3 regions of the Arthrobacter sp. USHLN218 genome follow, and region 1 is predicted to be linked to each of the others. Evidence: predicted binding sites of a transcription regulator. Region 1 holds the regulator's gene; each other region holds the start of a gene.

Region 1 (10,193 bases):
CCGCCCATGAAAACGATGCCCATGACAATAACGACGACGCCGAGCAGTTGCGTTACCCATGCGGCTTCCGTGCCCTTGAGCCAGGCGCCCAGCTGGCCGAACACCGCTCCGATCGCCACGAAGACGGCGGAGAAACCAAGGACGAACAGGCCGATTCCGGCGAACATGCGGCCGCGGCGCTGGCTGTCCAGGTCCACGCCGGTCAGGCCCGTGACGTAGCCCAGGTAACCCGGCACCAGCGGCAGCACGCACGGTGACATGAAGGAGACGAGTCCCGCCAACATGGCTACCGGAATGGCCAGCAGCACGGAACCGCTGAGTACGGTTTCGCCGAAGAGGTTGCCGACCGAGCCGGGGATGTAGCTGATTCCCACGGTCAGGCGGCCGCGGTGTCGCGGATCAGGGTCTTCAGCGTGCCCTTGTCGGCCACCCCGAGAATCCGGGCGGCAACGCGGCCTTCCTTGTCCAGCACCAGTGTGGTGGGGACGGCCTGCGGGGGGACGTAGCTGGTCATGGACAGCAGGATGCCGCCGTCCTTGTCCTTGAAGCTCGGGTAGGTCACACCGAAGTTGCGCTCGAATGCCTCGGCCGTCGCCTTCTCGTCGCGCACGTTCACGCCGTAGAACCGGGCGTCCTTGCTGAATTCCTGGCTCAGGGCCTGCAGGTCCTTGGCCTCCAGCCGGCACGGCGCGCAGGCCGCGTACCAGAAGTTGAGCACGGTCACTTTGCCCGTCCAGCCGGACGAGTCGACCTTGCTGCCGTCGAACAGCGTGCCGGTCAGCCGGACGGGTTCGCCGCGGCTGCCCGGGTCATATTCGGTGACCGATCCGTCGCCGGCGATATAGTTCTTGTTGTCGCCGGCGTTGGCCTGCTGGGCCAGCGAGTCCTCCACCGTGCAGGCGGCCAGCGGCAGCGCGAAGACCAGCGCGGCGCTCATCTTGAGCAGGGACCGGCGGTTCAAAGGCTCAGGGGTATTCGCAGTCACAATCACACTTTTCTACGTGGGCTGGGGGCTTCCCACTTCTACAACGCGTAGTAATTCTATTACGCTCCCGGGAGATTGGCCGCACCGGGCAGCAGGTCCGCGCTCGGCTCGCAATACTCCACCCCGGCGAGGTGCTCGCCGTCGAACTTCAGGCTGGTCACGGAGGCCAGCGTGCACTGCCGCCGTCGCGGGTCGTGCCAGAGCCGACGCCGCTCCGCGGCCAGGCGCGTGACCCAGATGGGCAGCTGGTGGCTGACCATGATGGCCTCCGCCCCCGGGCCGCCGATTTCCTCGGCGGCCTTCCGCGCATCTTCCGCCGCCGCCATCACCCGCAGGACCTGGGCCGTGTATGCCTCGCCCCAGGACGGCCGCATCGGATTGCGCAGGGAGGCCCAGTGCCGCGGATCGCGCAGCTGCCGCCTGATGTCCGCCAGGCCCTCGAAGCGGTTTTCCGCCTCGATAATCCGGTCGTCGGTGACGATTTCCAGGTTCAGCGCCGCCGCGGTCGGCTGGGCCGTCTCCTGCGCCCTGGTCAGCGGCGACGAGACGAGATAGCAAATGTTGGCACCGTGGGCGACCCGGTCGGCGAAATAGTCCGCCGCCCGCTGCGCCATCTTCTGGCCCAGCTCCGACAGGTGGAACTCGGGCAGCCTGCCATAGAGCACACGGCCCGGATTATGGACTTCTCCGTGGCGGAGCAAATGAACGGTCGTTGGCGGCATGGTCTTAAGTGTCTCAAAGGAGGCCGCTATTGCCCAAAGCGCGGGCCGCCGCAAGAATGGCCGGGGAGGGCCCTCGAGCGCGGGCCCTTGAGGCACGAACCGTTGATCCAGGCATCTACCATTCCAGGAGTTCACGATGACACTGCCCCAGGGCCTCACCGAAGGCATTTGGAAACTCGACCAGGCGCACAGCGAGATCGGCTTCACGGTCCGCCACGCCGGCATCAGCAAGGTCCGCGGACGATTCACGGACGCAGACGCCGAAGCGCGCGTCGGAGCGACACTGGCGGACTCGACCCTCCACGCGACCGTCAAGACCGCCAGTTTCAACTCGGGCGAGGCCAACCGTGACGCACATGTGAAGGGCCCGGATTTTTTCGATGTCGAGCAGTTCCCGGAGATGACCTTCGTCGCGACGGGGGTTGAGGGCGACGGCGAGGAGTACACCCTCACGGGCGACCTCACCATCCGCGGCGTCACCAAGCCGGTCGAGGTCGAGGTGGAATTCACCGGCGTCGCCGTCGACCCGTTCGGCGCCACCCGCGCCGGCTTCACCGGCGAGGCCGAGATCAGCCGCAAGGAGTTCGGTCTGACCTGGAACGCGGCGCTCGAGGCGGGCGGAGTGCTGGTCAGCGACAAGGTGAAGATCAACCTGGACGCAGCGCTCATCAAGCAGTCCTGAACCGTCGCCCGCGGGCCAGGGCCCTGCGCTTCCGCCCCGCCCGCCGGCGGCGCCGAATATCATCCTTTCGAGCTAGTCACAGCGCACTCGGCGCCGCTGTAATGTTGGCTTAACAGGCCCTGCGAAGGCGCCTGCAAGCGTCCGCCGCTTCCTGTGCAGCCAAGAAAAGGATCCGACCATGTCCACTCCTGAAAACCAGCCCGACCCCTCCGGCCAGCCGGAACAGCAGCGCGGCCAAGCGGCCAACGGTTCTGGCCAGGAGCAGCCCCGGTACGGGCAGAACCCGCCGCAGTACGGTCAGAACGCCCCTCAAGACGGACAGAGCCAGCCCCAGTACGGGCAGAACGCACCCCAGTACGGACAGTCCGCCCCTCGATACGGGCAGAACCCGCCCCAATACGGCCAGAACGCACCGCAGTACGGACAGCAGCCCGGCCCCTACGGCCAGTCCGCTCCCCAGTACGGCCAAAACCCGCCGCAGTACGGACAGGCTCCCCAGCAGTACGGCCAGCAGCCCGGCCCCTACAGCTACCAGAGCGCCCAGCCGGGCCAGTACAGCTACCCCTCCTCCCAGCCGCAGGCGGGCGCTGTGCCAACCCGGCCCAAAGAAGTAGTCATCGCCTTCTGGCTGATCATCGCCGCGGCGGTGCTGACCGCCATCTCGATCATCACCTCGCTCGCCACGATGGACACCCTCCTGGCGGGTATGGCGGACGACCCGGCCGTCCGCGACGCCCTCGCCCAGACCGGCGGCGAGATCAGCGAACAGCAGTTCATGGACATGATGAGCGGCACGGCGGGCGTCGTCCTCGTCATCGCGGGCCTGATCGCCGTCGGCCTCTACCTGATGGTGGCCTTCGGTGTGAAAGCCGGCAAGAACTGGGCCCGCATCACCGGCACGGTTTTCGCGGCGCTGTCGCTCGTGGGCCTGGTGCCGTTCGGACTCAACACGCTGACAGCGCTTCTGGGCATCGCGGCGATCGTGCTGTTGTTCATGCGGCCGTCCAACGAGTTCTTCAAGGCCGTCTCGGCCCGGAAGTACGGCATCTACGGCCGCTGACCGGCCGGCTCTAGCGGGCGCTGCGGGCGCGGGATTCGGAACCTGGTTCCGATTCCTGCGCCCGTTGTGCGTGGTAGGCAAGAATCTGCAGTTCGGTGGCCATGTCCACCTTGCGCACCTCGACGCCCGGCGGCACCTGCAGGACGACTGGAGCGAAGCTGAGGATACTGCGCACCCCGACGGCCACGAGTTCGTCGCAGAGCTCCTGCGCGGACCGGGCCGGAACCGCCAGGACCACCATGTTCACTCCGGTGCGCGCCAGCACCTTCTCCAGGTCCCTGACCGCGCTGACCTTCAGCCCGCCGACCTCGGAACCGATGATGGCGGGGTCGGCGTCGAAAATGGCCGCCACTTCGAAGCCACGGGTCGTGAAGCCGGAGTAGCCCGCCAGGGCCCGGCCAAGATTACCGGCGCCGACAATGGCGACCCGCCACTCCTGGGTCAGGCCGAGGCGCGCGGCAATGGTCCGGGTGAGGAGCTGGACTTCGTATCCGACGCCGCGCGTGCCGTAGGAGCCCAAATAGGACAGGTCCTTGCGCAGCATGGCCGACTTCACGCCGGCGGCTTCGGCGAGCTCCTCCGAAGAAACGCGCTCCACGCCTTCGGCCAGCAGGGAGTTGAGGGCCCTCAGGTAAATGGTCAGCCGGGCCACCGAAGCGGGAGGAATGGGCCGACCGCGCATCTCCGGCCCCGCAGCGGGACCTGAAGGATCGTGGGTAGTCACGGTTCGGTCCTTACGCTATCGGTCTGTATCCCAACTGTAGGGGCTCGGTTCGGCGCCCACCAATCCGGCCGCACCGTCACGCGGTAAGCAAGCGCCGCAGCCGGTCCGGGTCGATGTGCCAGAAGTCCCGCTGCACGCCGTCGATCATCACGACGGGAATTTCCTCCGCGAAGCGCCGCTCCAGCTCGGCGTCGTCCAGGATCGACTGCTCCCGCCATTCCACCCCAAGTTCGCCGGCGACCTCGGCCACGGTGCGCCGCGCAGCCTCGCACAGGTGGCAGCCGGGCTTGGTCAGCAGCAGCAGGTCGTGCGACGGGGCGGGTGATTCACTCATGGCACCACGGTAGCGCGAGCCGTACTCGGGGCGCCACGCGGCATTCAGCCGCCGGAGACGGCGGCCAGGGCGGCACGGCGAGTTCCCGGGCGGTCTGCACCCGTGGACCTCGGTCGCTAGACTCGAGACATGCCGACAGCCGACCAGGACCCAGCCTCCCGCACCACCGGCCCGCCGGACCGGCAGGCAGCGGCCGCATTCTTCGACGTCGACAACACCCTGATGCGCGGGGCCAGCCTCTTCCATGTCGGCTTGAAGATGTACCAGCGCGGTTCCTTCCGGCTGCGCGACGCCCTCGGTTTCGCCATCAAGCAGGGCCGCTTCCTGCTCACGGGCGAGAACCTCAAGGACATCCACGCCGTCCGGGATTCTGCGATGGCCATCGGAACCGGCCTGCTGGTGAGCGACGTAAAGGCCCTGGGCGAGGAGGTCTACGACGAGATCATCGCCTCGAGGATCTGGCCCGGCACGCGCGCACTGGCGGACCAGCATCTGCGGGCGGGACGCCGCGTCTGGCTGGTCACCGCTACTCCCCTGGCGGTCGCCGAGGTCATTGCCGACCGTCTCGGCCTGACAGGTGCCCTGGGCACCGTGGCGGAAATCGCCGACGGCGCCTACACCGGAGCGCTGGTCGGCGAGATCCTGCACGGGCAGGCCAAGGCGGACGCCGTGGTGGAACTGGCCCGTCTGGAGGGGCTCAAGCTGGAGCGTTGCTGGGCGTACAGCGACTCGTACAACGACGTGCCGCTGCTGTCGCTGGTCGGCAATCCCGTGGCCATCAACCCGGACGCCCGGCTGCGCCGGCACGCGCGCGAGCACAACTGGCCGGTCTACGATTTCCGCAGCGGCCGCCGTGCTGCGACGCTAGGCCTGAAGGCCGCGACCGGCGCGGGAGCCATCTACGGTCTCTGGCGGGGCCTGAGCAGGGTCCGGCGTCCCCGCGCCTGATTGCCGGGGCTACCCGGCTGCGGGCCGGCGGCCGGGCGAAGGCCCGGTGTAGGCCGGGCTTAAAGACAGCAGGCCCGCCGGTTTCCCGGGCGGACCTGCGAACTGCCGGCTGTGCGGCTACTTCTTGTTGCGGCGCTGGTGGCGGGTCTTGCGAAGCAGCTTACGGTGCTTCTTCTTGGCCATACGCTTGCGGCGCTTCTTGATAACTGAACCCACGAGTTCCTCACAAATCACTTCGGTTGGCATCCGCCGGCCCCGACTGCCCGAAGGGCCGGGCAGGCCAGCAAATCTTACGACGACGTAAAACGTTCCTTAACAGGGTACCGCCTAATTCGGAACAGCTTTGACCGCGGCCCGGCAACCCGACCCGCGCCGCGCCCGATCCGATCGGGTCAGGCGGTGCCGCTCTCGCCGTCCACGACTGCTCCCTGCACATACTGCTCCACCGCGGATTCCGGAACGCGGTAGGAGCGGCCGAAGCGGACGGCAGGCAGATCGCCGGCATGGACCAGGCGGTAGACGGTCATCTTCGAGACGCGCATGACCTCGGCAACCTCCGCGACCGTCAGGAAGCGGACGTTCGAGAAGTTCTTCTCCTCAGCCATTGCACATCAATCCTTAACTCCAGGCGGGCCCACTCCGGGCTAAGGCCCAACGGCGTGCCGCCTTGCCAAGCGAGTAAGTGCCGTCTCACTCGATACTCTAGATGCATGAGTGGCCAAAGTGAAAGTTGCCCCTGTGGCTTAACCGTTAGATGACTAGGGCTTTTTTATGCCCGGACCTATGACTGCCCGGCCGCGGCACGGCTGGCGGCCGCCAGCTGCTCGAGCACCAGCTCGGTCGTTTCCCAGCCCATGCAGGCGTCCGTCACACTGCGCCCGTAGACGAGCTCGGCCTCTCCCCTGGCCACCTCGGCCACGTCCAGCTTCTGCGCGCCGCCGGTCAGGAAGCTCTCGAGCATGACGCCGGCCAAAGCCCCGGTCCCGGCGGCCTCCAGCTGGGCCGCGAGCTCCAGCGCGACTTCGGCCTGCCGGTGGTGGCTCTTCCCGCTGTTGGCATGGCTTGCGTCCACGATGACCCGCGGGTTCACTCCCGCCGCGGCCAGCTGGCGGGAGGCGTCGAGGACGCTGTCCGCCGAGTAGTTCGGGCCGCCACTGCCGCCGCGCAGGATCAGATGAGCGTCCGGATTACCGGGGGCCGCCACCACGGCCGCGCGCCCGTCGTCGTCCATGCCAAGGTAGGCCTGTTCCGCCGATGCCGCCAGGCATGCGTCGACCGCTACCTGGATGCCGCCGTCGGTCCCGTTCTTGAAACCGACGGGCAGCGGCAGGCCGGCCGCGAGCTGGCGGTGGATCTGGCTCTCGGTGGTGCGGGCCCCGATGGCGCCCCAGCTGACCAGGTCGGCGAGGTAGGGCGCGCTGACCGGTTCGAGGAACTCGGTCGCGACGGGCAGGCCGAGTGCCGTCACATCCAGCAGGAAGCGGCGGGCCGTGCGCAGTCCGGCCGCCACATCGTGGGAGCCATCGAGGTGCGGGTCGTTGATCAGGCCCTTCCAGCCGACTGTGGTGCGCGGCTTCTCGAAGTACGTCCGCATCACCACCAGCAGGTCCGCGCTATGCCGGCGGGCCGCCTCGGCCAGCCGCGCGGCGTAGTCCAGCCCGGCCTCCGGATCATGGATCGAGCAGGGTCCTGCGATCACGAGCAGCCGGTTATCAAGTCCGTTGAGAATGGCCCGGATCCCCGTCCGTCCGCGTTCGACGGCGGCAATCGCCCCGGGCGCCGCCGGCAGTTCCGCTGTCAGTTCCCCCGGCGAGGGCAGCGCGCTGAACGTCGCGACGCCGGTCGAAGGGCTGTGCGTGGCGGTGAGGCTGGACAGTGGCGGCATGTGGGTTCCCGTCTGGTAAATGGCGGGAACGGTAGCCCAGAACCCGCCGTGGAAATGGCGAAGGGCAGAGAATGATCTCTGCCCTGTTGGCTCTGGAGGTTCGTTGGGTGCGTATGCCGCTAGGCAGTCACGTTAGGCCCCTCCAGAGCCAACGGAAAATACGCATACCAACGGGTTGTCATGTAGCGAGGGTACGCCGCGCGCAACCGCGGACGCCACTTGTAACGGAAAATGACGCGGCGCCCTCAGGCCTGTTCCCAACCCGACAGGAAGGCCGCTCCCAGCACCGGCGCCCGGTCGAGGGGCCGCACACCGGTGATCCCGTGGGCGGCGACCTCGGCCGCAATGCCCTGCGCCATCCGGGGAACGTTCGCACCGATGCTGCCGCCGAGGATGACGGGGCCGCGGCTGCCGGTCCGGCGCGCAACCAGGACAATCAGTTCTGCCAGCTCCCTGACGGCGGCCTTCAGCAACGCTCCCGCCACGGGATCCGAGCCGGCCGCGTCGACCACCACGCGCGACCTCTGCGCCCAGTAGGCCCGGCCCGCGCCGCCATGGAAGGCGGATATCAGTTCCACGGGTTTCGACAGGCCGCAGTCCGCCAGCAGCGCCCGAGTGAGTCCGTCCGGTTCCAGGCCCTGGTCGCGGCGGCGAAGGGCATGCCGGACGGCCTCGCGGGCCAGCCAATAGCCGCTGCCCTCGTCGCCGAGCAGGTAGCCCCAGCCGCCGGCCCGCGCCTCATTTCCCGCGCCGTCGGTCCCCCAGACCGCGGACCCCGTGCCGATGATGACGGCGATGCCGCTGCTGGCGCGGCCCGCGGCCAGGATGAGCCGCGAGTCGTGGACCGCCTCGATCCTGGCCCCCGGCGCAAGAGGGGCGATAAGCGATTCGAGGGCACCGGCGTCGTCCGCGGTATCGATGCCTCCGGCACCGGCTACGACGTGGTGCGCCCCCGCACCCACCGCGGCGAACACCTTCGCCAAGGATTCCGCGGCCTCGTCGCGCGAGACGTTCTGCACGTTCGCGCTGCCGGCCACGGCCTCGCCCGCGGGCACGCCGTCTTCGAAGCGGACGGCATGCGTCTTGCTGCCGCCGATGTCCAGCCCAATCAGGACGTCCGTCATGGGCAGAGCCTACCGGGAAACTGCTAGATCAGGCCCTGGGCCAGCATGGCGTCGGCTACGCGGCGGAAGCCGTCGATGTTGGCACCGGCAACGTAGTTGCCCGGCATGCCGTACTCCTCGGCGGTTGCGGCGCACCTCTCATGGATGTTGACCATGATGTCGGTGAGCCGCTCCTCCGTGTGCTCGAAGGTCCACGCGTCGCGGCTGGCGTTCTGCTGCATTTCCAGGGCGGAGGTGGCCACGCCGCCGGCGTTGGCAGCCTTGCCCGGACCGAAGAGGGTGCCTGCTTCCTGGAACAGGGCGGTCGCCTCGGCCGTGCACGGCATGTTGGCACCCTCGGCGACGGCGATCAGGCCGGCGTCCAGCAGGCGGGCGGCGTGCTTGTCGTTGAGTTCGTTCTGGGTGGCGCACGGCAGGGCCACCGTGGCGTCGACGTCCCAGACGGATCCGTCGGGAACGTAGCTCACCGACGCTCCGCGGCGCACCGCGTAGTCGGAGATCCGGCCGCGCTCCACTTCCTTGATCTGGCGGAGGAGTTCGACGTCGATGCCTGCCTCGTCCACGATGTAGCCGCCGGAGTCGGAAGCGGTAACGACCTTGGCGCCGAGGGACTGGGCCTTGGCGATGGCGTTGATCGCCACGTTGCCGGAGCCGGAGACGGAGACACGCTGGCCGTCGAAGGTCTGGCCGCGGGTCTTGAGCATCTCCTGGGCGAACAGGACCGCGCCGTAGCCGGTGGCCTCCGGGCGGACCAGGGAACCGCCCCAGCCGATGCCTTTGCCGGTGAGCACGCCGGATTCGTAGCGGTTGGTGATGCGCTTGTACTGGCCGAAGAGGTAGCCGATTTCGCGCCCGCCGACGCCGATGTCGCCGGCCGGGACGTCGGTGTACTCGCCGATGTGGCGGTAGAGCTCGGTCATGAAGGACTGGCAGAAGCGCATGACCTCGGCGTCGGACTTGCCGCGCGGGTCGAAGTCTGCACCGCCCTTGCCGCCGCCGATCGGCATGCCGGTCAGGGCATTCTTGAAGATCTGCTCGAAACCGAGGAACTTGACGATGCCCAGGTAGACGGAGGGGTGGAACCGGAGGCCGCCCTTGTACGGGCCGAGGGCCGAGTTGAACTCCACCCGGAAGCCACGGTTGATCTGGACCTTGCCGGCGTCATCCACCCACGGAACGCGGAAGATGATCTGCCGCTCCGGTTCGCAGATCCGCTGCAGGATGGCGGCGTTGGCGTATTCCGGATGCCGGGCCGAGAGCGGCGCAAGAGACTCGAATACCTCGTTGACGGCCTGGTGGAACTCGGTCTCTCCCGGGTTGCGGCGGAAAACTTCGTCACGGATCTCGAGCAATTGGGCGTCCAAGGCCTGCTCCTTCTGTTGCGTTTTCGGCGCACGCATCCGGCGTGCATGGACCGACTAACGATGGAACCACAGACCTGTGAGAAAAACGAAACACACTCGACACGTCGGGAGTCAAGCGTGTAATGAAGGCTGCGCCGCAGCGCGCGGTTCAGGTCCGCCGGCCGCGCCTCAATTTCGGCAGGTGCGCCAGTAGATCCGCGGCCTGTTTCGCGGCCTGGTTGGCGGCCTGTCCGAACGACCGGCCCAGCGGCGCGGCCCCTGCCGCTTCGCCCTCCGCGGCCGGCGCCATCGCCACGGCCGGCTCGGGAACCAGCGCAACGGCCGGCGGCAGCGGCTCGGCCGCGGGGGCCGGTGCCGCCCCGAGA
Region 2 (10,193 bases), on a different contig from region 1:
GCAGCGGTCCGTCCGGTGGCTCCGGCCGCGGAGAGCGCGGCATCGGGCTGGCCCTTGGCCGCGTCGGGGCCGCGGGAGCCGGCGCCCGCGATGCTGTTCGCCTCGGTCTTGGTTCCGAGCTCTGCGGGCGGCGTGGTTTCCTTCGCTGCCTCGGCCGAAGCCGCAGCGCTGCCCTCCCGGGCGGAACGTCCGGCGGCGGAGGCAACGGCCTCGTCGTCCGATACCGGGATTCCCACGGCTTCGCCGTCGGCTGCGCCCGGCGCCGCCTCATCGTCCGCTGCCGGGGAGGGAGTCTTGGCTGCCGACCCGGTCGGCGCCGTTACGCGCTGGCCCGCACCGGTGCGGCCTGCCGCGGTCGCCCCTGTTCCCGAGGTGCCTGACGAGGCGGAAGCGCCAGACGTGCGCGCCGTCCCGGCTCCGGCCGCTGCCCCCGTGCCGGGGGTACCGGCCGAAGACGCAGAGCCCGCTCCGGCTGCGGCAGCTGCGGCCGCCCCGGCGACTGCAGCTCCGGCCTTCGATCCTTCGGCCTTCGACCCCGCTGCCGGCGAGGGGACGGAAGCATCTGCGGATCCGCTCTTCGTCTCGACGGCGGTGCTGCCCTGCCGGTTCCCGGCTCCGGGACGTGGCCCTTCGGCAGCTGATGCCAGGGCGCTGTGCCCGGCCGGCCCGGCGGCTGCATCTGCTGCTGCCGCCCCGGCTGAAGCACCGCCGGCTGCTGCCGCGGCCTGGCCCGTCCGGGCTGCCGGAGCCGTGGTGGCCTTGGGCTTGGCCGTCTTCGGCCGCGGCTCGATGGCGTCGCGGGCCACCGGGTGCGCGGTGGTCTCCGGCCGTCCCACGAAGTCTGCCCGGAACTGCGGAATCCAACGCGCGCAGACGGTTGCGGACAACAGGCCGAGACCGCCGACGAAGCCGATGATGGATACGGGCTTGAGCCCCGATACCAGCTCGAGGAAGTAATAGGCGGCGTTGAAGCACGCCACTACGGAGGCGAACTGGTCCACGGACAGGGACCCGATCCGAAGCTTGGTCTTCGGCGCCAGCCTCCGGATGGCGAACAGGACCAGCACGATGACCGGCAGCAGGATGCTGAGGCCGAGCTGGAAGAGACCGCCGGAGTTCCACATGTTGAAAACAATTCCCCGGAATACCCCTGCGGGCAGCACCGACGCGAGGAACAGCAGGACTACGGACAGCGCCACGGTGATGTCGCGCATCGTGAAGGGGCCTGCCACCGCCTCTCCCACGCCGTCGCGGTTGGTCACGGCAGGATCAGTCATCGTCTATCTCCGTTCGTTTCGGCCACCAGAGCCAGCTGATTTCAGCGTAGTCAACGATGTGGGCCTTCACTAGCCGAACCGCGGCGGCGGGCCGAACCCGATCTGACCGCTCGGCGCAGATTTGCAGCCTTTTACATCGCCGAATGTGACGCCGCGCACTCATGTCGGAGGCAGGCGCTAGTGTGATAATCGACACGGATGGCAGCCGCTGCCATCGGCAGGCCATGCAAGCCGCAACACGAAAGGTCTTCGAATGTCTGAAGCCAACGGTGCCTCGTCCGCAGCCAAGAGCGATGCCCTGGAGAACCTCCTCCAGGAAAACCGGAAGTTCGCACCCAGTGAGGAGTTCGCCGCGAACGCGGTCGTTCACGCCGACATCTACGCGGAAGCGGACGCCGACCGCGTGGAGTTCTGGGCCCAGCAGGCCCGCGAACTGCTGACATGGGACACGGACTTCACCCAGACCCTGGACTGGTCCGGAGCACCCTTCGCGAAGTGGTTCGTCGGCGGTACCCTCAACGCTGCCTACAACGCGCTGGACCGCCATGTCGAGAACGGCCTGGGCGACCGGGTGGCTATCTACTTCGAGGGCGAGCCCGGCGACACCCGGACCTACACGTACGCGCAGCTGACCGAAGAGGTCAAAAAGGCCGCCAACGCGTTCGAGTCCCTGGGTGTGGCCAAGGGCGACCGCGTCGCCGTCTACCTCCCGATGATCCCCGAGGCCGTCATCACGATGCTGGCCTGCGCGCGGATCGGCGCAATCCATTCGGTCGTCTTCGGCGGGTTCTCCGCGGACGCACTGCGCAGCCGCATCGACGATGCTGAGGCCAAGCTCGTCGTCACCGCGGACGGCACCTACCGCAGGGGCAAGCCGAGCCCGTTGAAGAACGCGGTGGACGCCGCGCTGGAGGCCGAGGGCCACAACGTCGGCAACGTCGTCGTGGTCAAGCGCAACGGCGAACCGGTCGACTGGCACGAGGGCCGCGACCAGTGGTGGGACGACGTGGTGGAGACCGCCCCGGCCGAGCATTCCCCGGTTCCGCATGACTCCGAGCATCCGCTCTTCATCCTGTACACCTCCGGTACCACGGGCAAGCCCAAGGGCATCCTGCACACCACCGGCGGGTTCCTCGCCCAGGGCGCATTCACGCACAGGGCGACCTTCGACCTGCACCCGGAGACGGACGTCTACTGGTGCACCGCGGACATCGGCTGGGTCACCGGCCATACGTACGTCACCTACGCCCCGCTGATCAACGGCGCCACCCAGCTGATGTACGAGGGCACGCCGGACACGCCGCACCAGGGCCGCTGGTGGGAACTGGTGGAGAAGTACAAGGTGTCCATCATGTACACCGCCCCGACGGCCATCCGCACCATGATGAAGTGGGGCGAGGACATCCCGGCGAAGTACGACCTGTCCTCGATCCGCGTCCTCGGCTCGGTCGGCGAGCCGATCAACCCCGAGGCCTGGATGTGGTACCGCCGCGTCATCGGCGCGGACAAGGCCCCCATCGTCGACACCTGGTGGCAGACCGAGACGGGCGCCCACATGATCGCCCCGATGCCGGGCGTCACCGAGACGAAACCGGGCTCGGCCCAGGTCGCGGTGCCGGGCATCGCCGTCGACGTCGTCGACGAACTGGGCGAGCCGGTGCCCAACGGGCACGGCGGCTACCTCGTCGTGCGCGAGCCGTGGCCCGCCATGCTGCGCGGCATCTGGGGGGACCCGGACCGCTACAAGGACACCTACTGGTCCCGGTTCGACAACATGTACTTCGCCGGGGACGGTGCCAAGAAGGACGACGACGGGGACATCTGGCTGCTGGGCCGCGTCGACGACGTGATGAATGTCTCCGGGCACCGGCTCTCCACCACCGAGATCGAGTCCGCCCTGGTGAGCCACCCGTCGGTCGCCGAGGCCGCCGTCGTCGGTGCCACGGACGACACGACCGGCGAGGCCGTCGTGGCATTCGTCATCCTGCGCGGCAGCGCCGCGGAGGACCCGGAGATCGTGACGACGCTGCGCAACCACGTGGGCAAGGAAATCGGCCCGATCGCCAAGCCCCGCCAGATCCTGGTCGTGCCGGAACTGCCCAAGACCCGGTCGGGCAAGATCATGCGCCGCCTGCTCAAGGACATCGCCGAAGGCCGCGAGGCGGGTGACGCCAGCACGCTGGCAGACAACACCGTCATGCAGCAGATCGCCACCTCGCTCAAGGGCTGATCCTCCAGCACCATCCGCACGGGGGCCGCCGCAGCACGTCTGCGGCGGCCCCCGTGCGTGTCGGGGCGGCGTAGCGAACCGCAGTCGTCCCGCGCTGGTGCGGCATAGTGGAACCATGACCGATCCCGCCGGCGGCAGCAGCCGCAAACTCCTGATCCTCAACGGCCCCAACCTGAACCTGCTTGGCACCCGCGAACCGCACATCTACGGCGCGGACACGCTGGCCGACGTCGAAAAGCTCGCCGCGGACGCGGCAAAAGCCCGGGGCCTGACCGTGGAGTGCTTCCAGTCCAATCACGAAGGCGCCCTGATCGACGCCGTGCATGCGGCCCGGGGCACCGCCGCAGGCATCGTCATCAATCCCGGCGGCTACACGCACACCTCCGTCGCGTTGCGGGACGCCCTCTCGGGCGTCGACCTGCCCGTCGTCGAGGTGCACATCAGCAACGTCCACCGCCGCGAGGAATTCCGCCACCATTCCTACATCTCCGGCATTGCCGAGGCCGTGATCGCCGGCGCCGGCATCAGCGGCTACCGCTTCGCGATCGAGCTGCTGGCGGACCGGCTCTAGGAAACCCGCCCGGTCCCCCGCGGCAGCCGCGGCCGCACTGCTACTTCCGGACGCACTGCCCGGCCGCCACGGTTTCCTGGTAGACCATGGATTCGTCGATCACCGGCCGGATCTCCGCCAGCGACAGGGCATAGCCGACCGGAACGTCGTCGGTGGCCTTCGCGAACACCATGCCGGAGATCCGGCCCTCCTGGTCCAGCAGCGGACCGCCGGAATTGCCCTGCGCCACGTTGGCGGCCAGGGTGTAAACCTCGAGCTTCGAGGGCTCGGAGCCGTAGATGTTCTGCACCAGCACCGTCGACCGCCCCTGGACCGTGGCCGGGTGGCTCTGGAAGGGCCCGCCGGCCGGATACCCGTGGAACGCCGCCAGGGCACCGTTCTGCAGCACATCGCCGACTGCCAGGGGCTGCAGCTCCAGGTCCTCGACCGCGAGCACGGCGATGTCACGCTGCGGGTCGAAGTGCACCACCCGCGCGGGCAGCACGCGCCCGTCCGGAATCTCGACGATCGGCTCGTTCACGCCAGCGACGACGTGGGCGTTGGTCATCACCCGGTCCGGCGCGATGACGAACCCGGAGCCGGTCTGGTTCTGCCCGCACTGGAATGCGGTGCCGGCGATTTTCAGGACGGACGCGGCGGCCTGGTTGAGCGCGGGGGTGTCCACGCTCGCGTCGGGCACAGGCGCCGGGGTTGCCGGTGCCGCCTGGTCCGTCACCATCGGGATGCCGTCTTGGACGGCGATCGAACGGGCCTGCGCCAGCCAGGTCTTGACCGGGTTCGGGGTCAACGAGTCGATCGTCTGAATGACCTTGGAGGCAGCGATCTGCTGGGAGACGAACGGGACGCCCAGCGCGCCGATGCTGAAGGCCAGCATGGACATCACCAGCGCCGCCACGGCCAGGTTCGCTGCCCCGCCGAGCAGCCGCTCCACCGGCCTGACCGCGGGGACGTCGATCTGCCCCCGGATGGCGCGGCCGACGCCGGATCCGATCGCATGCCCGAGGATGACCAGCAGGATCGCCACGGCGATGATGGCCGTCAGCCGCCAGCCCGGGTCGGGCACCCACATGCTTACGTACGGGATAGCGACGAAGGCGGCGATCGCACCCAGGACAAAGCCGACGATCCCGCCCAAGGTCACGAGGAACCCCTTGCGCAGGCCCGCAATGAGGTAGGAAAGCAGGATCAGGATCAGGACGATGTCCAGAACCGTCAGGCCGAATAGCAAGCTGTCTCCATCGATGGCCGGGAGTTTATGAACAAGTCTAATGTCCGCGGCTGGGAATATGCCCGGGCCCGGACTGGTTAAGCGGTACGGCACCCCCGGCCATAGCCCACGAGCGGAGGGGCATCCCCTTGTCTCTGAGCGAAATCGCCCTGTGGAAGATGTCACATGGACTGCTCATGCGGCAGAATGGTAGGCAGTGCCGCAGCTGGCTACGTTGCAGCTGCCAAGCAACATGACTGAAACAGGAGACTAAATGGACATCGAGATACTTCGCCGCGCACCTCTTTTCGCTTCCCTCGACGACGACGTTTTTGCCGCGCTGACGGATGAGCTGACAGAGGTTGACCTCTCGCGCGGTGCCTCGGTGTTCCGTGAGGGCGACCAGGGCGACCAGTTGTACTTCATCGTTTCCGGCAAGATCAAGCTCGGCCGCACCGCCTCGGACGGCCGCGAGAACCTCGTGGCCATCCTCGGCCCGGGCGAGCTCTTCGGCGAGATGGCCCTGTTCGATCCCAGCCCCCGTTCCACCTCCGCCACGGCCGTTTCCGAGACGCGCCTGGCCGGCCTGAAGAACGAGAACCTGCGCGGCCTGCTGGAGACCCGTCCCGAGGTTTCCGCCCAGCTGCTGCAGGCCCTCGCCCGCCGGCTCCGCCGCACCAACGACTCGCTGGCCGACCTGGTCTTCTCCGACGTTCCGGGCCGCGTTGCCAAGGCCCTGCTCGATCTGGCAGACCGCTTCGGCCGCCCGGCGACCGACGGCATCCTGGTCGCCCACGAACTGACCCAGGAAGAACTGGCCCAGCTCGTCGGCGCCTCGCGCGAAACCGTGAACAAGGCACTGGCCGAGTTCGTCCAGCGCGGCTGGGTGCGGCTCGAGGCCCGCGCCGTCGTGATCCTGGACATCCAGCGGCTGCGCCAGCGTTCCCGCTAAACCGGCTTAACGACGACGGCGGCGGCCACCTTTCGCAGGTGGCCGCCGCGGTATTTAAGGCACTGGTCCGGGATTCACGGCACCGATCCGGGCTGCTGCCGCCTCGCCCGACGCAGCTACCGCCCGCGCTGGACCGAACCGCCCTCGGTTCCCAGCGCCGTCGGAACCTCAAGCATGGGGACGTCGTCCACGACCACCAGCTGCGGGTGATAGGTCTGCGGCTGCCGCTTATGGGACAGGTAGGCGACGCAGCCGCGGGCGGTGGAGATCTTCTCCAGCATGGTTTCGACGGCGGGCGACGTCAGCTCGCTGAGGGTGCGGCCGCGCGTGTCCTCCTGGTCCGCGGTATCCCCCAGGTTGCTGGTGTCCCGATCCGCGATCACCTTCGCTGCGCTGACCCACGAGCCCCACACGCCCTTGCCGTCCAGCAGGACCGGCTGCTGGTTCACCGGCTGGGTCGCGGCGAAGTAGCGGGTGTCGAAGCGCCGGTGGGCGAAGTCCGGGCTGATCCACCGGGACAGCGGGCGCAGCAGGTCGGTGCGCAGGCCCAGTCCCCAGCGGTCCAGCAGCTCGGGAAAGCTGCTTTCCTGCTCGGCCACCAGCTGGCGGGCACGCATCCAGTCCTCGCTGTTGCCGCCCTCGACCAGGGATGCCTCGTCCTGGCCCGCCAGCAGGATGCCGGTCTCCTCGAACAGCTCGCGGATGGCCGCGATGACATGGGCCCGGGCCACCTGGTGGTCCTCGATGCCCATGCTCTCGGCCCATTTGCCGGGCGCCGGACCGAACCAGCCGACGGCGCCGTAGTCCGCATCGTCCAGGCTGCCCCCGGGAAAGGCGATCGTGCCCAGGGGCGATTTTCCGGAGCGGTAGCCCACGTAGGTCTCGGCCCCTTCGAACCCGTCCCGCACCAGGACGACGCTGCTGGCGAGGCGGGCCTTGAGCGGCGTCCGCTCACCGTGCTCCAGCCAGCTCAGGGCCGCGGCATGCTGCTCCCGCGGCAGCAGGAACCGCCGCGTTGTCTGGCGGAGCGGGCTAGCTGAACTCGGCAATCAGTTCCACCTCAACCGGAGAGTCGAGGGGCAGGACGGCCACGCCGACCGCCGATCGGGCATGGGAGCCCCCCTCGCCGAAGACCTTGCCCAGAAGTTCGGAGGCGCCGTTGATGACGGCGGGCTGGCCGGTGAAGTCCGGCTCGGAGGCGACGAAGCCCACAACCTTGACGATCCGCGTGATGCGGTCCAGGTCGCCGATGACACCCTTGACCGCCGCCAGGGCGTTCAGGGCGCAGGTCGCGGCCAGGTCCTTGGCGGTATCGGCGGAGACGGCATCGGCGCCGCTGCCCACCTTGCCCTTCGCCGGCAGTTCGCCGCTGACCATGGGCAACTGCCCGGAGGTGTAGACGTAGTCTCCCGAGACCACGGCCGGAACGTAGGCGGCCACGGGGGCCACTACTTCCGGGAGGGCCAGGCCGAGTTCGGCGAGGCGCTCCTCGACGGCTGATACGCGGGCATCCTGCTGCTGCGCCATGCTAGTTCTTCTCCCTCTTAAGGTAGGCAACAAGGTTGGTCGAATCCGGCCCCGGAACTACCTGGACCAGCTCCCAGCCATCATCTCCCCACTGGTCGAGAATCTGCTTGGTGGCGTGGATAATGAGCGGTACCGTGGCGTATTCCCATTTCGTCATAAGTCAACGGTAACGCCTGCTTGTAAACTAGGGCGCATGGCGGCTCGTAAATCCCCCCTTTTTGACACTGCTACAACGCTGGGCAAAATCGTGGCATTCCTTGGCATCAGTGCGCTCTGCGGCGTGCTGGCGGCCGGTCTGCTCGTTCCCGCAGCGGCTGTGGCAGGCGTCGGGGCAACCTCATCCATCGACTATTTCGACCAGCTGCCTGACGAGCTGCAGACCAACCCGCTCTCCCAGCCCTCCAAGATCTACTCGGCGGACAACAAGCTGATCGCCACGTTCTATGCGGAGAACCGCGTGCCGGTGACTTTGGACAAGGTCTCCCAGCACATGCAGGACGCCATCGTCTCCATCGAAGACGTGCGGTTCTTCGAGCACGGCGGCGTCGATCCCCAGGGCATCATGCGCGCCGCGGTCACCAACATGGCCGGCGGCAGCCTCCAGGGTGCCTCCACGCTGACCATGCAGTACGTCAATAACGTCCTGATCGACGCCGGAGCATCCGAGGGCAAGAGTGCCGACGAGCTGACCATCAGCGGCACCAAGTCCATCGGGGACAAGCTGCGCGAAGCCAAGCTGGCCATCGCGCTCGAGAAGGAATACTCCAAAGAGGAGATCCTGCAGGGGTACCTGAACATCGTGCTCTTCAGCGGCCAGACCTACGGCATCGAGGCCGCGGCCCAGACGTTCTTCGGGATTCCGGCCTCCAAACTGAACATCCAGCAGTCCGCCATGCTCGCCGGAATGGTCCAGTCGCCCAACTACTTCAACCCGGTATCCAATCCCGAGGCCACCAAGGAGCGGCGCAATTCGGTGCTCGCCGCCATGCTGAGCGCCAAGAAGATCACCCAGGAGGAGTACGACAAGGCGGCCGCATCGGACCTGGGCGTCGACCTGCAGCCGGTCAGCTCCGGCTGCGTCGCGGCCAGCTTCGCCGACTACTTCTGCAGCTACGTCCAGCACGTCATCATGCAGTCCGACCAGTTCGGCAAGGACTCCACCGAGCGCGCCAAGCTCCTGGCCCGCGGCGGCCTGACCATCAAGACCACCCTCGACTCCCGCCTGCAGACGGAAGCCCAGAAGCAGATCGAGGAAGAGGTGCCGATGGGCGACGCGTCGGGCGCCGGTTCCTCGATGGTGTCGGTGGAACCGGGCACCGGCAAGATCCTCGCCATGGCCCAGAACACGAAGTACAGCCCGGAGCAGGGCGCCAAGAACACCGAGCTCAACTTCAACGTGGACGCGGACATGGGCGGCACCTCCTACGGCTTCCAGCCGGGTTCGACCATGAAGCCCTTCACGACGATCGCGTGGCTGGAATCCGGCCGCACCCTGAACGAGACGGTCGACGCCACCCGCACGTCCTACCCGGCGGGCTACAACTGGAACGCCAGCTGCCTGCCGGCCGGCGCCTGGTTCGACAAGTGGGACTTCAAGAACGCGCTTCCCGGATACACCCGGCCGATGTCGGTCAGCTATGGCCTGACCAAATCGGTCAACTCCGCCACCGTGGCGCAGGCGGCCATGCTGGACCTGTGCGACATCCGCGACGCCGCCACCCGAATGGGCGTGCACCGGGCCGTGGACGGCAAGCCGTTCGAGGTCAACAGCCCGTCCTTCGTGATCGGCGGCCAGGAAGTGTCGCCGCTGACCATGTCGGCGGCCTTCGCCACGATCGCCAGCGGCGGCATGTACTGCACTCCCATCTCCCTGAACGAAGTCACGGACGCGCAGGGCAAGAAGTACGAGGTGCCGCAGAAGTCCTGCGAACGCGCCATCTCCGAGGACGTTGCCAAGGCGGTGACGGTCCCGCTGGAGAACCTGGTCAATGACAGTCCCGGCTACATGAACCCCATCGGCGTCCCCGCGGCGGCCAAGACGGGTACCACCGACGTGTCGGAGCAGACCTGGACCGTGGGCTACACCAAGGGCATCTCCACCGCCTCGTGGGTGGGCAACTGGACCAACTACGAGTCGCTGAACGACATCCCGATCAACGGCCTCTCCCGTGACTACGTGGACGGTGCCACCATCGCCGGCGCGCAGTGGACCGACTACATGAGCGCAGTCGCCCCGCTGTACAACCACGGCGGCTTCGGCAGCCCGCCCAGCGATATGGTCGGGTCCTCGGGCAGCAGGAACGACGACGACTGACCGTGGCCGCTGACAAACTGCGCCGCACCCTTGTTACTGCCGGCCGGGTGGCACTTGGTGCCGCCGCGGCCGGCAGTGCCGTGCTGGCCTACGGAAGCCTGATCGAACGCAACCT
Region 3 (10,193 bases), on a different contig from region 1:
GCTGTACGTGATCCACGAGTACTGGGGCTGGTGGTTCATCTCCGTCATGCAACCGTGGCTGCCGCAGCGTCCAACGCTCCTCATCGCGATTGTGCTGTGCCTGGTCTTGGCTTGGGTTATCCACCGGGCGGTGGAACGTCCTTTGGGGCCCAGACCGCGGAGATCCGTCCAAGCCGGTTTGGAATGTCTGCGCGCCGGACCAAAGTGAGCGCGGGCGCAGACGTCAGTCCCGGCCCGGACGTCCGTAGGACTGCTGACGGGGGCGGAGGGAGCCAAAGCGAAGGCCCCGTGCCGCCTTGGTTTAGGGGCGGCACGGGGCCTCATGCTGCGGCTCTCAGATCCACATCGCGGGGTCGATGTACTCGGCCGGATCCACGGCGGGCTTCGTTTCCTTCTGCGGGTCGCGATGCCGGAAAGTTGCCGGGATGCCGGTGATGATCGACTCGGGCGGGGCGTCCTTGACTACGACGGCGTTCGCGCCGATGGCGCTGTCGGCCCCGATGACCACGGGTCCGAGTACCTTGGCACCGGCACCGATGACCACGCGGTCGCCGATGGTCGGGTGCCGCTTCACCTTGGCCAAGGACCGGCCGCCGAGGGTCACGCCGTGGTAGATCATGACGTCCTCGCCGATTTCAGCCGTTTCGCCGATCACGACGCCCATGCCGTGGTCAATGAAGAACCGCCGCCCGATCACGGCGCCGGGATGGATCTCGATGCCGGTGAGGAACCGCGCGAACTGCGAGAGCAGGCGGGCGGGGAACCGCAGCGAGGGATTCGCCCACATCCGGTGGGTGAGCCGGTGGATCCAGATCGCGTGCAGACCCGAGTAGGCCAGGACGTTTTCGACCTGCCCGCGGGCCGCCGGGTCGTGCGACCTCGCAGCCTCGAGGTCTTCCCGCAGGCGAGCTGTGAATCCCATTGCCACTTCCTCTTCGGCGGTGCGACCGCCGGCGTTGCCGTTACGGATGATCAGCCGCGGATGTCGTCGTACAGGATCGTGGAGATGTAGCGCTCTCCGAAGTCCGGGACCACGGCCACAATCAGCTTACCCGCGTTCTCTTCGCGCTTCGCGACCTCCAGGGCGGCCCAGACGGCGGCGCCGGCCGAGATGCCGCCGAGGATGCCCTCCTTGATGCCAAGTTCGCGGGCCGTGCGGACCGAAGCATCGGTCGGAGCGTCCAGCACCTCGTCGTACACCTCGGTGTCCAGGATTTCGGGAACGAAGTTCGCGCCGAGGCCCTGGATCTTGTGCGGTCCCGGGGTCCCGCCGGTCAGGATCGCGGAGTCCTGCGGCTCCACGGCGACGACCTTGAGGCCGGGCTTGCGCTCCTTCAGCAGCCCGCCGGCGCCGGTGATCGTGCCGCCGGTGCCGATCCCCGCCACGAAGATATCGACGGCGCCCTCGGTGTCTGCCCAGATCTCCTCGCCCGTGGTGCGGCGGTGGATGGCGACGTTGGCCTGGTTCGCGAACTGCTGCGCCCAGATCGAGTTTTCCGTGGTGGCGACGATTTCCTTGGCCTTCTCCAGCGCGCCGCGCATGCCTTCCGAACCCGGCGTCAGGACGATTTCCGCACCGAAGGCGCGAAGCATCACACGGCGCTCGGTGGACATGGTTTCCGGCATGGTCAGGATGACCTTGTAGCCGCGGGCGGCGCCCACCATGGCCAGCGCGATGCCGGTGTTGCCGGAGGTGCCTTCGACGATCGTGCCGCCGGGGTGCAGCGCTCCGGCCTTCTCCGCTGCGTCGACGATGGCGACACCGATGCGGTCCTTGACGCTGTTAGCGGGGTTGTAGAACTCAAGCTTGACCGCCACGTTGCCGGGGAGGCCTTCGGCCAGTCGGTTGAGCCTGACCAGCGGCGTGCCTCCGACAATCTGGGTGACGTCGTCGTAAATCCTTGCCATGAAAGGTGCCTCTTCCCGCCCAGTGGGCTTAGTGCAGTGACGTGCCTCGGCAGAGGCCTGCAGGCCACCAAGGCACAGTTGAAGCCAGCCTAGCCAGCGCCGCCCGCGGCCGTTAAGCCGCGAGCCATTGGGCGTAATATTTCCGGGCCTTGGCCAGCTTGGGGTTAATGATCACCTGGCAGTAGCCCTGCTCCGGGTGCTTGGCGTAAAAGTCCTGGTGGTATTCCTCGGCGCGGTGGAAGGGGCCGAGCTGTGCCACCTCGGTGACGATCGGGTCCCGCCAGTCCTCCTGCGCGCGGGCAATGGCTGCCTCGAAGAGATCCTTCTGTTGTTCGTCGCGGTAGAACATGGACGAGCGGTACTGCGTGCCGACGTCGTATCCCTGGCGGTTTAGCGTGGTCGGGTCGTGGGCCGTAAAGAACAGCCCCAGGATGACGTCCTCGGGCACCACCTCTTCGTCGAAGGTGACGGCGACGACTTCCGCGTGGCCCGTCGTCCCCGAACAGACCGCTTCATAGAACGGGTCCTTGGTGTGGCCGCCGGTGTACCCGGAAACCACCTCCGTGACTCCTTTCGTCTTCTGGTAAATCGCGTCCAGGCACCAGAAGCAGCCTCCGCCGAGCACAAAAGTCTTCATGGCTTTAACAATGTCATGGTGTCGCCGAAGATTCCCGAAGCGGCATCCGGCCCGAAATGATAGCGCGGGGGCGCAGCCGTTTGGGGTAGAAAAGGATCATGAACGACGACGATCAAGCGCAGAACGACGCGGACGCCCGGCAGCCGGCCGCCGAAGAACAGCCGGGCGGGACGCCCGTGCTGGGGGACGTGCTGCTCGCAATCGAAGAGCTGTGGCCCCAGTCGCTCTCCGAGCCGTGGGATGCAGTGGGGCCAGTGGTCGGCCGGACTGCGGCCGAGGTAAAGCGGGTCCTCTTCGCCGTCGATCCGACGGCGGAAGTCATCGATGAGGCGCTGGCCTGGCAGGCGGACCTGCTGGTCACGCACCATCCGCTGCTGCTCAAGCCGGTGAATTCCGTGGCGGCCTCGCACTTCAAGGGGGAGGCGGTGCACCGGCTGATCGAAGGTGGCTGCGCGCTGGTGACGGTGCACACGAACGGCGACAGCGCCGTCGGAGGCGTTTCGGACGTGCTGGCGGACGCAATGGGGCTCCAGGGCGTCAAGCCGCTGGTGCCGGCGGAGAAGGGGCTGCCGGAAGAAGGCATCGGCAGGGTCGGGGAGCTGTCGGAAGCGACGACGCTGGGCGACTTCGCCGCCGTCGTTTTCGGTATGCTCCCGGCGGTTGCCGGGGGAGTGAAGGTAGCAGGGGACCGCAACGGGGTGGTCCGCACGGTCGCCGTCTGCGGAGGCGCCGGGGATTCCCTCTTCGACGCCGTCCGCGCCGCGCAGGCGGACGTATACGTCACGGCGGACCTGCGCCACCACCCGGCCTCGGAGGCGCGCGAGGGAGCCGTGGAGGGGCGGCCGTACCTGATCGACGTCTCGCACTTCGGCAGCGAATGGCTGTGGCTGACGCCGGCGGCAGAGGCGCTGGACAACGTGCTGCGCGACCAGGGGTACGACGTCGAGGTCAACGTCAGCGGAATCAACACCGACCCTTGGGACTTCATCCTCACGCCCGGCTGAGCCGGTGGGGCGAGGCGATAGGCTAGGACAATGCCGGCCGAGAGGGCACGGTTCGCATTCGGAAGGAAATCCATGGCGAAGGCACCAGCATCCGAGCAGCTGAGGCTGCTTGACCTTCAGGCGCTGGACAGCAAGTTGACCCAGCTGGACCGGCGCGCCGCCGCGGTTTCGGCCAACGCGGACATCGCGGCGCTGAAGGAAAAGCTCGCCGCCGCGGACTCCGGGCTCGTGGCCATCAACACCGAAGCCAGCGACACGGCCATGCAGCTCAAACGGGCCGAGACCGACGTCGAAGTGGTGCAGGCCCGAATCGACCGTGACCAGCAGCGTCTGGACAGCGGAGCCGGGTCGCCGAAGGACCTGTCCGCGCTGCAGAACGAGCTGGTCTCGCTGAACAAGCGCCGTTCGGACCTCGAGGATGTCGAGCTGGAGGTCATGGAGCGTCTGGAGGCGGTACGGGTCCGCCAGGCCGAACACCAGCAGGAGAACGATGCCCTCGCGCAGGAACTCGTGGCGCTGGAAAAGACCCGCGATGACGAGCTGGCCGGCATCGCCGCGGAACGCAAGGATGTCGAGGCCGCCCGTGCGGAGCTGGCTGCTACTTTCGACGCGCCGCTGCTCGCCGTCTACGACAAGACCCGCGCCCATCGCGGGATCGGGGCCGCGCGGCTGTTCCACGGCAAGTCCGAAGGTTCCGGCATGCAGCTGAGCCCGGGCGACCTGAACGAGATCCGCGGCGCAGCGGCGGATGAGATCGTGTTCTGCCCGGATTCGGGCTGCATCCTCGTCCGTTCGGCCGACTGGAGCTAGTCAGGCGTCACGCCCGCTTGGCGCTTTTCCCCGCATCCGGTCCGCCCTGCGCTTCACCGCGCGGATGAGCCGCCGGGCGCGGACACGGTTGGAAACGGCCGGACGGGGACCGAGCAGGGAAGCCGCGAGGCTGCCGTCCGGTGCTTCCTGAAGCCTGACCCGCCGGCCCGTGGCGACCGTGTGGATGGCCCCGCCGGCGCTGAGCGAGACGTGGGCCTCGTAGAGGCCGGGCTCCAGGCCTGCCAGGGACACTCCGGCGAACCGCTGCGTGGCGAAACGGGCATGCGTGTGGCTCTTCGCGCCGTCGCCGAAATAGTCGGCGGGATCGGTGACCCGGGCCCCGGCCAGCGGCAGGGACCGGACGTGCGCATCTGAGGCCAGCACGAGATAGTAGCGGCCGGATTCCCAGCCGGCCATCGGCGTGCCCCGGACCGCGAAGGTGCCGTCGAAATGGACCCGGTCCCCGCGCGCCCATTGGCTCTTGATCTCGAAGACGGCCTGGTGCGGCGCATCCCCGAGGATCGGGCGCTTGCGGAGCACGCTGCCTTTGCTGTCGGCTGCGAAGGTGACGAGGTCCCCGCCGTCATTGCTTTCCGCGGTCGTCCGTGCGGTGGAGACACAGGCGGCGGTCCGCTCGGCTGATTCCGCCGAGAGGGCCAGCGAGGCCTTGTAATCACCGCGGGGCAAGCCGGCGAGATCCAGTCCGTCGTCGGGCGCCCGGAACTTGCCGAAGCGGTAGTCGCAGAAAAAGTCTTCGTAGTGCGTCTGGTAGATACCGCGGTCCTGGACCTGGACCAGCGGGAATTCGTACCGCCCCGCGTCGCCTTCGAGGACCAGGGACGTCCCGAGGGCTCCAGGCCGGTCCGCGGCGTGGCCGCGCAGGAATGCCACTCCCTGCGGGAAGAACTTCGGGCCGGCCAGCTTGCCGGCCCGGAGTTCCACGACGGCCGCCGAGGAGCTCCGCTGCTTTCGCAGGCCGGCCGCTGCTGCCTCCGGATCCTGCCGGAAGCCGTTGCTGACTTCGCCGTACCGGGGAACGACATTCTCGCCCAGCGCGTACAGCACGGACAGCAGCAGCGGCATGTTGTAGCGGGTGATGTCCGAATGCTCGTTGACGAGGTCGGAATCCGTCTCGATGTAATTGAAGTTGGAGTATCGCCGCAGCAAGGGCAGCGCCGGCTCCACCTGCTCCGCGTGGAACTGGTCCTGCACCGAGCTGAACACATAGATATTCCGGTCGCGTCGGGCGTCCTTGGCCACCGCGTCGGGCAGCAGGCTGTCGAGCAGTTGCAGCTCTTCACCGCTGCCGGTGCGGGTCAGGTGGCGGTGGATGACCGGCCGGTGCTTGGCGGTGTGGCTGCCGATGTAGATCTGGGGAGCGCTGGCCACGATGTTCGGGAAGTCGTATTTGATGCCGTAGTAGAGCGCGGCGAACCCGCCCTTCGAAAAGCCCACCAGCGTGCAGTCTTCGTGGCCGAGCCCCAGCCGATCCAGTTCCTGGTCGATGGCGGCAATCACCGCCCGCTCGACGGAGAAGTCCAGGCCGTTGCAGAGGTAGTAGGAGTACTGGCCGCCGAAATCATCCTTCAGCCACAGCCAGTTCGCCTGGCTGTCCCGCGAACCGCGGCCATCGAACTCGTAGCTGTCGATCGGCCGGATCCCGGCAAACATGACCACCAGATGCCGCCGGTCGAGTTTGGCGGGGCGGCTCTTGCAGTGGACCGTGACGCCCTCGTGGACCAGCGTGTGCTCGGTTTGTTCCCTGGCCATCCGTTCAGCCCTCCAAGATGATGCTCAGGGCGTGCGGCTTCCGTCCCGTGCCGGGGGTGAGCTCGGCCCTCCATTTCTCCGTCGCGGCCTTGAGCAGCGCCGCGGGGGTCGCCGGAGCCTTGCCGCGCCGGGTCAAAAGGTGCCGGGCGAGTTCTCCGCGGGTGTGCTTGGCGAAGTGGGAGACGACGGTGCGCTTGCCGGCGCGCTCCTGGAAGACGTTGACCGCCACCGTGCTCTCCGCCGGAGGCGCCCACGCGGCGGCATAGCTGCTCGAGCGGCAGTCGACGACCAGCTGCCCGTCGGCGCGGTCGTCCAGGGCGGCAGGCAGGTGCTTCTTCCAGTAGCTGGCGAGCTTGCCGGTCTCCGGGAGCCCCACGGACATCGACAGCCGGTAGGCCGGAATGCGGTCGGCGAAGCCAATCGCACCCCAGAGCGCGGAGATAACGACGACGGCGGCGTCCGCCTTGCGTTTCTGCGCGGCGGTCATGCTGGCGTAGCCGAGGGCGTCGTACAGGACCCCCGAGTAGACCGTGTGCGCCGGCGCCGACGGTTCGGCCTCCAGGCGCCTGTTGCGCTCCACTTCTTCGGCCAGCGAGGCGCCCACGCCCAGGAGCGCCAGGGCTTCCGGATGGGAACTCGCGCTGGCCAGGGCGGCAAGCACTTCCTGGCGCGGACCGTTCAGTTCGGCAAAGCTCAACTCGGCGAGTTCGAACGGATGGCCCGTCGCAGCGGCCGTCTTTCCTTCGGAGGGCGGGAGCAGAATCAGCACCATAAGAGCTTACAGACCTGCAATGCGACCACGGGTCCGGCCCTGCACTGATGACGGGCCGGGACGCGGCCGGCTGTATTGTGGGAGAAGGACAGGTTGGCCGGGCGATCGCGTTGGCTGCCCACGGGCAGCTGCCGAGGAAAGTCCGGGCTCCGCAGGGCAGGGTGGTGGGTAACGCCCACTCGGGGAAACCCGCAGGCAAGTGCCACAGAAAACAGACCGCCAGGGCCGCTTCCGCGGCGCCTGGTAAGGGTGAAACGGCGGTGTAAGAGACCACCAGTGTCCCGGGTGACCGGGGCAGCTAGGTAAACCCCACCCGGAGCAAGGCCAGACAGGGCACGTTCGAGGGCCGCCCGCCCGAGTGCCCGGGTAGGCCGCTTGAGGGCACCGGCAACGGTGCTCCTAGATGGATGATCGCTACCCTGCACGGGGGAACCGGTGCAGGTGACAGAACCCGGCTCACAGGCCAACCTGTCCCACTTTGTGCGGCCGCTGTGAGTGACTTCACACGTAACCGATTCGTGGGTGTGACCGGATTCCCTAAAATGGAATTGGGCAACACCCAAACAGCACTGAGCCAGCCGAGGCGACTGTGTGTTCTGCGCGAAGTGGATTCGACTTCGCTGCGGGGTTTCGCCGCGGAATTCGCGGCGGGTACAACCGGGATCGAGGAAGACCCCGGCTGATGTAGGAAGGTAACTCTGTGAACCAGAAGTCTGAAGCGGCCCTGGATACGTGGATCAACCGCGAAGCGCTCGCTGAAACGATGATTCCGCTGATTGGCCGTTTGTACCGCGAAAACAATGTGGTCACGTCGATCCATGGCCGCAGCCTGATCAACCAGTCCGTCGTGGGCATCCTGAAGGCCCACCGCTTCGCCCGGCAGATCGACGAGGTGGAGCTGCCGCTGGAAGAAACCTTCCCCGTGCTGCAGGCTCTGACCGAACTCGAGCTTGGCGCAGGCTCGGTTGACCTGGCTCGCCTGCTGGGCAAGTTCAAGGACGAAGGCGCAGGCCGCGACCTCAAGGAGTTCCTGCGCGGGGAACTCTCCGGGATCGTGGGCAAGCGCGGCGAAGACACCCGCACCAGCACCGACGTCGTGCTGTACGGCTTCGGCCGCATCGGCCGCCTGCTCGCCCGGATCCTGGTCGGGCACTCCGGCGGCGGTCACGGCCTGCGGCTGCGCGCCGTGGTGGTCCGCAAGGGCAGCGAGAACGACCTGGTCAAGCGCGCCAGCCTGCTGCGCCGCGACTCGGTCCACGGACCGTTCGAGGGCACCATCTCGGTGGACGAGGAAGCCAACACCATCCTCGCCAACGGCACCCTGATCCAGTTCATCTACTCCAACGATCCGTCGACGGTGGACTACACCCAGTACGGCATCGAGGACGCCATCGTCGTCGACAACACGGGCAAGTGGCGCGATGAGGCCGGGCTGTCCCAGCACCTGCAGTGCCCCGGCGTGTCACGCGTTGTGCTCACGGCCCCGGGCAAGGGCAACCTGAAGAACATCGTCCACGGCGTGAACCACAAGGACATCACCGCCGAGGACAAGATCGTCTCGGCCGCATCCTGCACGACCAACGCGATCACCCCGGTGCTCAAGGCGCTCAACGACAAGTACGGCATCATCCACGGCCACGTCGAGACCGTGCACTCGTACACCAATGACCAGAACCTGATCGACAACTTCCACAAGGGTTCCCGCCGCGGCCGTTCGGCAGCGCTGAACATGGTGCTGACCGAGACCGGTGCCGCCAAGGCCGTGGCTAAGGCGCTGCCCGAGCTGGAGGGCAAGCTGACCGGCAACGCCATCCGCGTTCCCACCCCGGACGTGTCCATGGCCATCCTGAACCTCAACCTGGAGCAGGAAGCAACCAAGGACGAGCTCAACAGCTACCTGCGCGCGGTGTCGCTGGACTCCGACCTGCACAAGCAGATCGACTACATCGCTTCGCCGGAGGTCGTCTCCACGGACTTCGTCGGGTCGCGCCGCGCCGGCATTGTGGACGGGCTGGCGACCATCGCCAACGGCAAGAACGCCGTGCTCTACGTCTGGTACGACAACGAGTTCGGCTACAGCTGCCAGGTCATCCGCGTCCTCGAGGAAATTGCGGGCGTCCACCCGCAGCAGTTCCCCGTCGTCGCCAACGAGCCGCTCGCCGAGGCGATCGGCTGACCTGACCGCAACTGGTCCGGCTGACAGTGCCGGCCGCGCCCACTGCGGCGCGGCCGGCACTTTCGTCTGCGGCTATGGCTTTTGCCGCAGACGTGTTCCTAGAATGTCCCCATGAGTGAGACAGAGCTGACGCGTTGGGAAAAGGCCCAGGCCAACCACAAGGAAGCCGTCCGCCTGCTGGAGGACGCCAAGGCTGCGTTTGCCCGGGGCGAAGTCCAGCAGAAGCGCGTGGACGAGCTCACCAGGCTCAAGGACATCGCCACCGAGGATTACCTGCGGTGCGAGAAGGAGCACCGCTCCGGCTTCACGGACTACTGACGGCGGCCGGACCCGGCCGGCACGAATCTCAGTGGCCGAACGGATCCGGATCCACGCCGGGCATCCACGTCTGCCCGGGGATGCCCCAGCCGGCATTCTTGATGTGTTTGCGTGCCCGTTTGCCCCAGCGGCCGTCGAGGCGGTCGATATAGAGCTTGCCGTCCAGATGGTCGTATTCGTGCTGCATGACCCGTGCGAACCATCCGGTGGCCTCGAAGTCCAGCGGGTTCCCGTGCTCGTCGAAGCCGCGGACGCGTACCCACTCCGCACGCTTGAGCGGATAGGACAGCCCGGGCACCGACAGGCAGCCTTCGACTTCGTCGTCCGGATCCGGCTCGGCGCCGGACACCTTGCCGAGCGTGACCGAAGGGTTGACGACGACGCCGCGTTCCGGAACGCCGTCGTCGTTCGCGTACTGGTAGGTGTAGAGGCGGAGGCCGACGCCGATCTGCGGTGCGGCGAGCCCAACACCGTGGGCCTCGTCCATCGTCTCGTACATGTCCCGGACGAGTTCGCGCAGTTCGTCGTTGAAGTCCTCCACGAGGGCTGCGCGGCGGTGCAGGACCGGCTCCCCGGTGATGGTGACGGGACGGATCGTCATGCTTCTCCTCATGTGGCACGGCCGGAAAAAGCGAAGAGCCGCCTGGAGATGTTCCATGCGGCTCTTGCTGAGTCGGCGTGGACGCCAACCCTAAATGGGGTGAGTAACGGGGATTGAACCCGCGACCTCCTGGACCACAACCAGGCGCTCTGCCAGCTGAGCTATACCCACCATATGCCTCTTTGTTCCTCCCGGCA

Evidence for each region. Region 1 encodes Rex, which represses fermentation and respiration genes when NADH is low (regulators of the CRP and FNR family bind a similar motif). Its sites were predicted from a motif close to CTTGTGAANNNNTTCACAAG; they were not measured.
Region 2: the regulator Rex is predicted to act here: its motif matches at 5,455-5,474, upstream of WFH44_RS13265 (MarP family serine protease).
Region 3: the regulator Rex is predicted to act here: its motif matches at 7,390-7,409, upstream of WFH44_RS16430 (glyceraldehyde-3-phosphate dehydrogenase).

Annotation. Positions count from the first base shown of each region.
Region 1 is NZ_JBBCYT010000002.1:156,432-166,624, reverse strand. It holds gene WFH44_RS04410 (cytochrome c biogenesis CcdA family protein) at 1-374, opposite strand, end outside; gene WFH44_RS04405 (TlpA family protein disulfide reductase) at 377-937, opposite strand; gene WFH44_RS04400 (histidine phosphatase family protein) at 1,045-1,707, opposite strand; gene WFH44_RS04395 (YceI family protein) at 1,844-2,389, shown strand; gene WFH44_RS04390 (hypothetical protein) at 2,568-3,449, shown strand; gene WFH44_RS04385 (redox-sensing transcriptional repressor Rex) at 3,460-4,173, opposite strand; gene WFH44_RS04380 (glutaredoxin family protein) at 4,250-4,507, opposite strand; gene WFH44_RS04375 (HAD family hydrolase) at 4,637-5,455, shown strand; gene WFH44_RS04370 (30S ribosomal protein bS22) at 5,573-5,671, opposite strand; gene WFH44_RS04365 (helix-turn-helix domain-containing protein) at 5,848-6,060, opposite strand; gene WFH44_RS04360 (3-deoxy-7-phosphoheptulonate synthase) at 6,237-7,340, opposite strand; gene WFH44_RS04355 (N-acetylglucosamine kinase) at 7,586-8,464, opposite strand; gene gdhA (NADP-specific glutamate dehydrogenase) at 8,488-9,828, opposite strand; gene WFH44_RS04345 (ArsR/SmtB family transcription factor) at 9,977-10,193, opposite strand, start outside.
Region 2 is NZ_JBBCYT010000005.1:183,797-193,989, reverse strand. It holds gene WFH44_RS13280 (hypothetical protein) at 1-1,277, opposite strand, end outside; gene acs (acetate--CoA ligase) at 1,531-3,507, shown strand; gene aroQ (type II 3-dehydroquinate dehydratase) at 3,623-4,078, shown strand; gene WFH44_RS13265 (MarP family serine protease) at 4,119-5,306, opposite strand; gene WFH44_RS13260 (Crp/Fnr family transcriptional regulator) at 5,560-6,237, shown strand; gene WFH44_RS13255 (NUDIX hydrolase) at 6,354-7,286, opposite strand; gene WFH44_RS13250 (RidA family protein) at 7,270-7,764, opposite strand; gene WFH44_RS13245 (DUF4177 domain-containing protein) at 7,766-7,921, opposite strand; gene WFH44_RS13240 (transglycosylase domain-containing protein) at 7,958-10,078, shown strand; gene WFH44_RS13235 (metallophosphoesterase) at 10,081-10,193, shown strand, end outside.
Region 3 is NZ_JBBCYT010000007.1:152,448-162,640, forward strand. It holds gene epsC (serine O-acetyltransferase EpsC) at 335-922, opposite strand; gene cysK (cysteine synthase A) at 973-1,908, opposite strand; gene msrA (peptide-methionine (S)-S-oxide reductase MsrA) at 2,021-2,545, opposite strand; gene WFH44_RS16405 (Nif3-like dinuclear metal center hexameric protein) at 2,644-3,549, shown strand; gene WFH44_RS16410 (zinc ribbon domain-containing protein) at 3,622-4,359, shown strand; gene WFH44_RS16415 (accessory Sec system protein Asp2) at 4,360-6,129, opposite strand; gene WFH44_RS16420 (YaaA family protein) at 6,134-6,898, opposite strand; RNA gene rnpB (RNase P RNA component class A) at 6,991-7,376, shown strand; gene WFH44_RS16430 (glyceraldehyde-3-phosphate dehydrogenase) at 7,602-9,077, shown strand; gene WFH44_RS16435 (hypothetical protein) at 9,189-9,395, shown strand; gene def (peptide deformylase) at 9,424-9,996, opposite strand; tRNA gene WFH44_RS16445 (tRNA-His) at 10,092-10,167, opposite strand.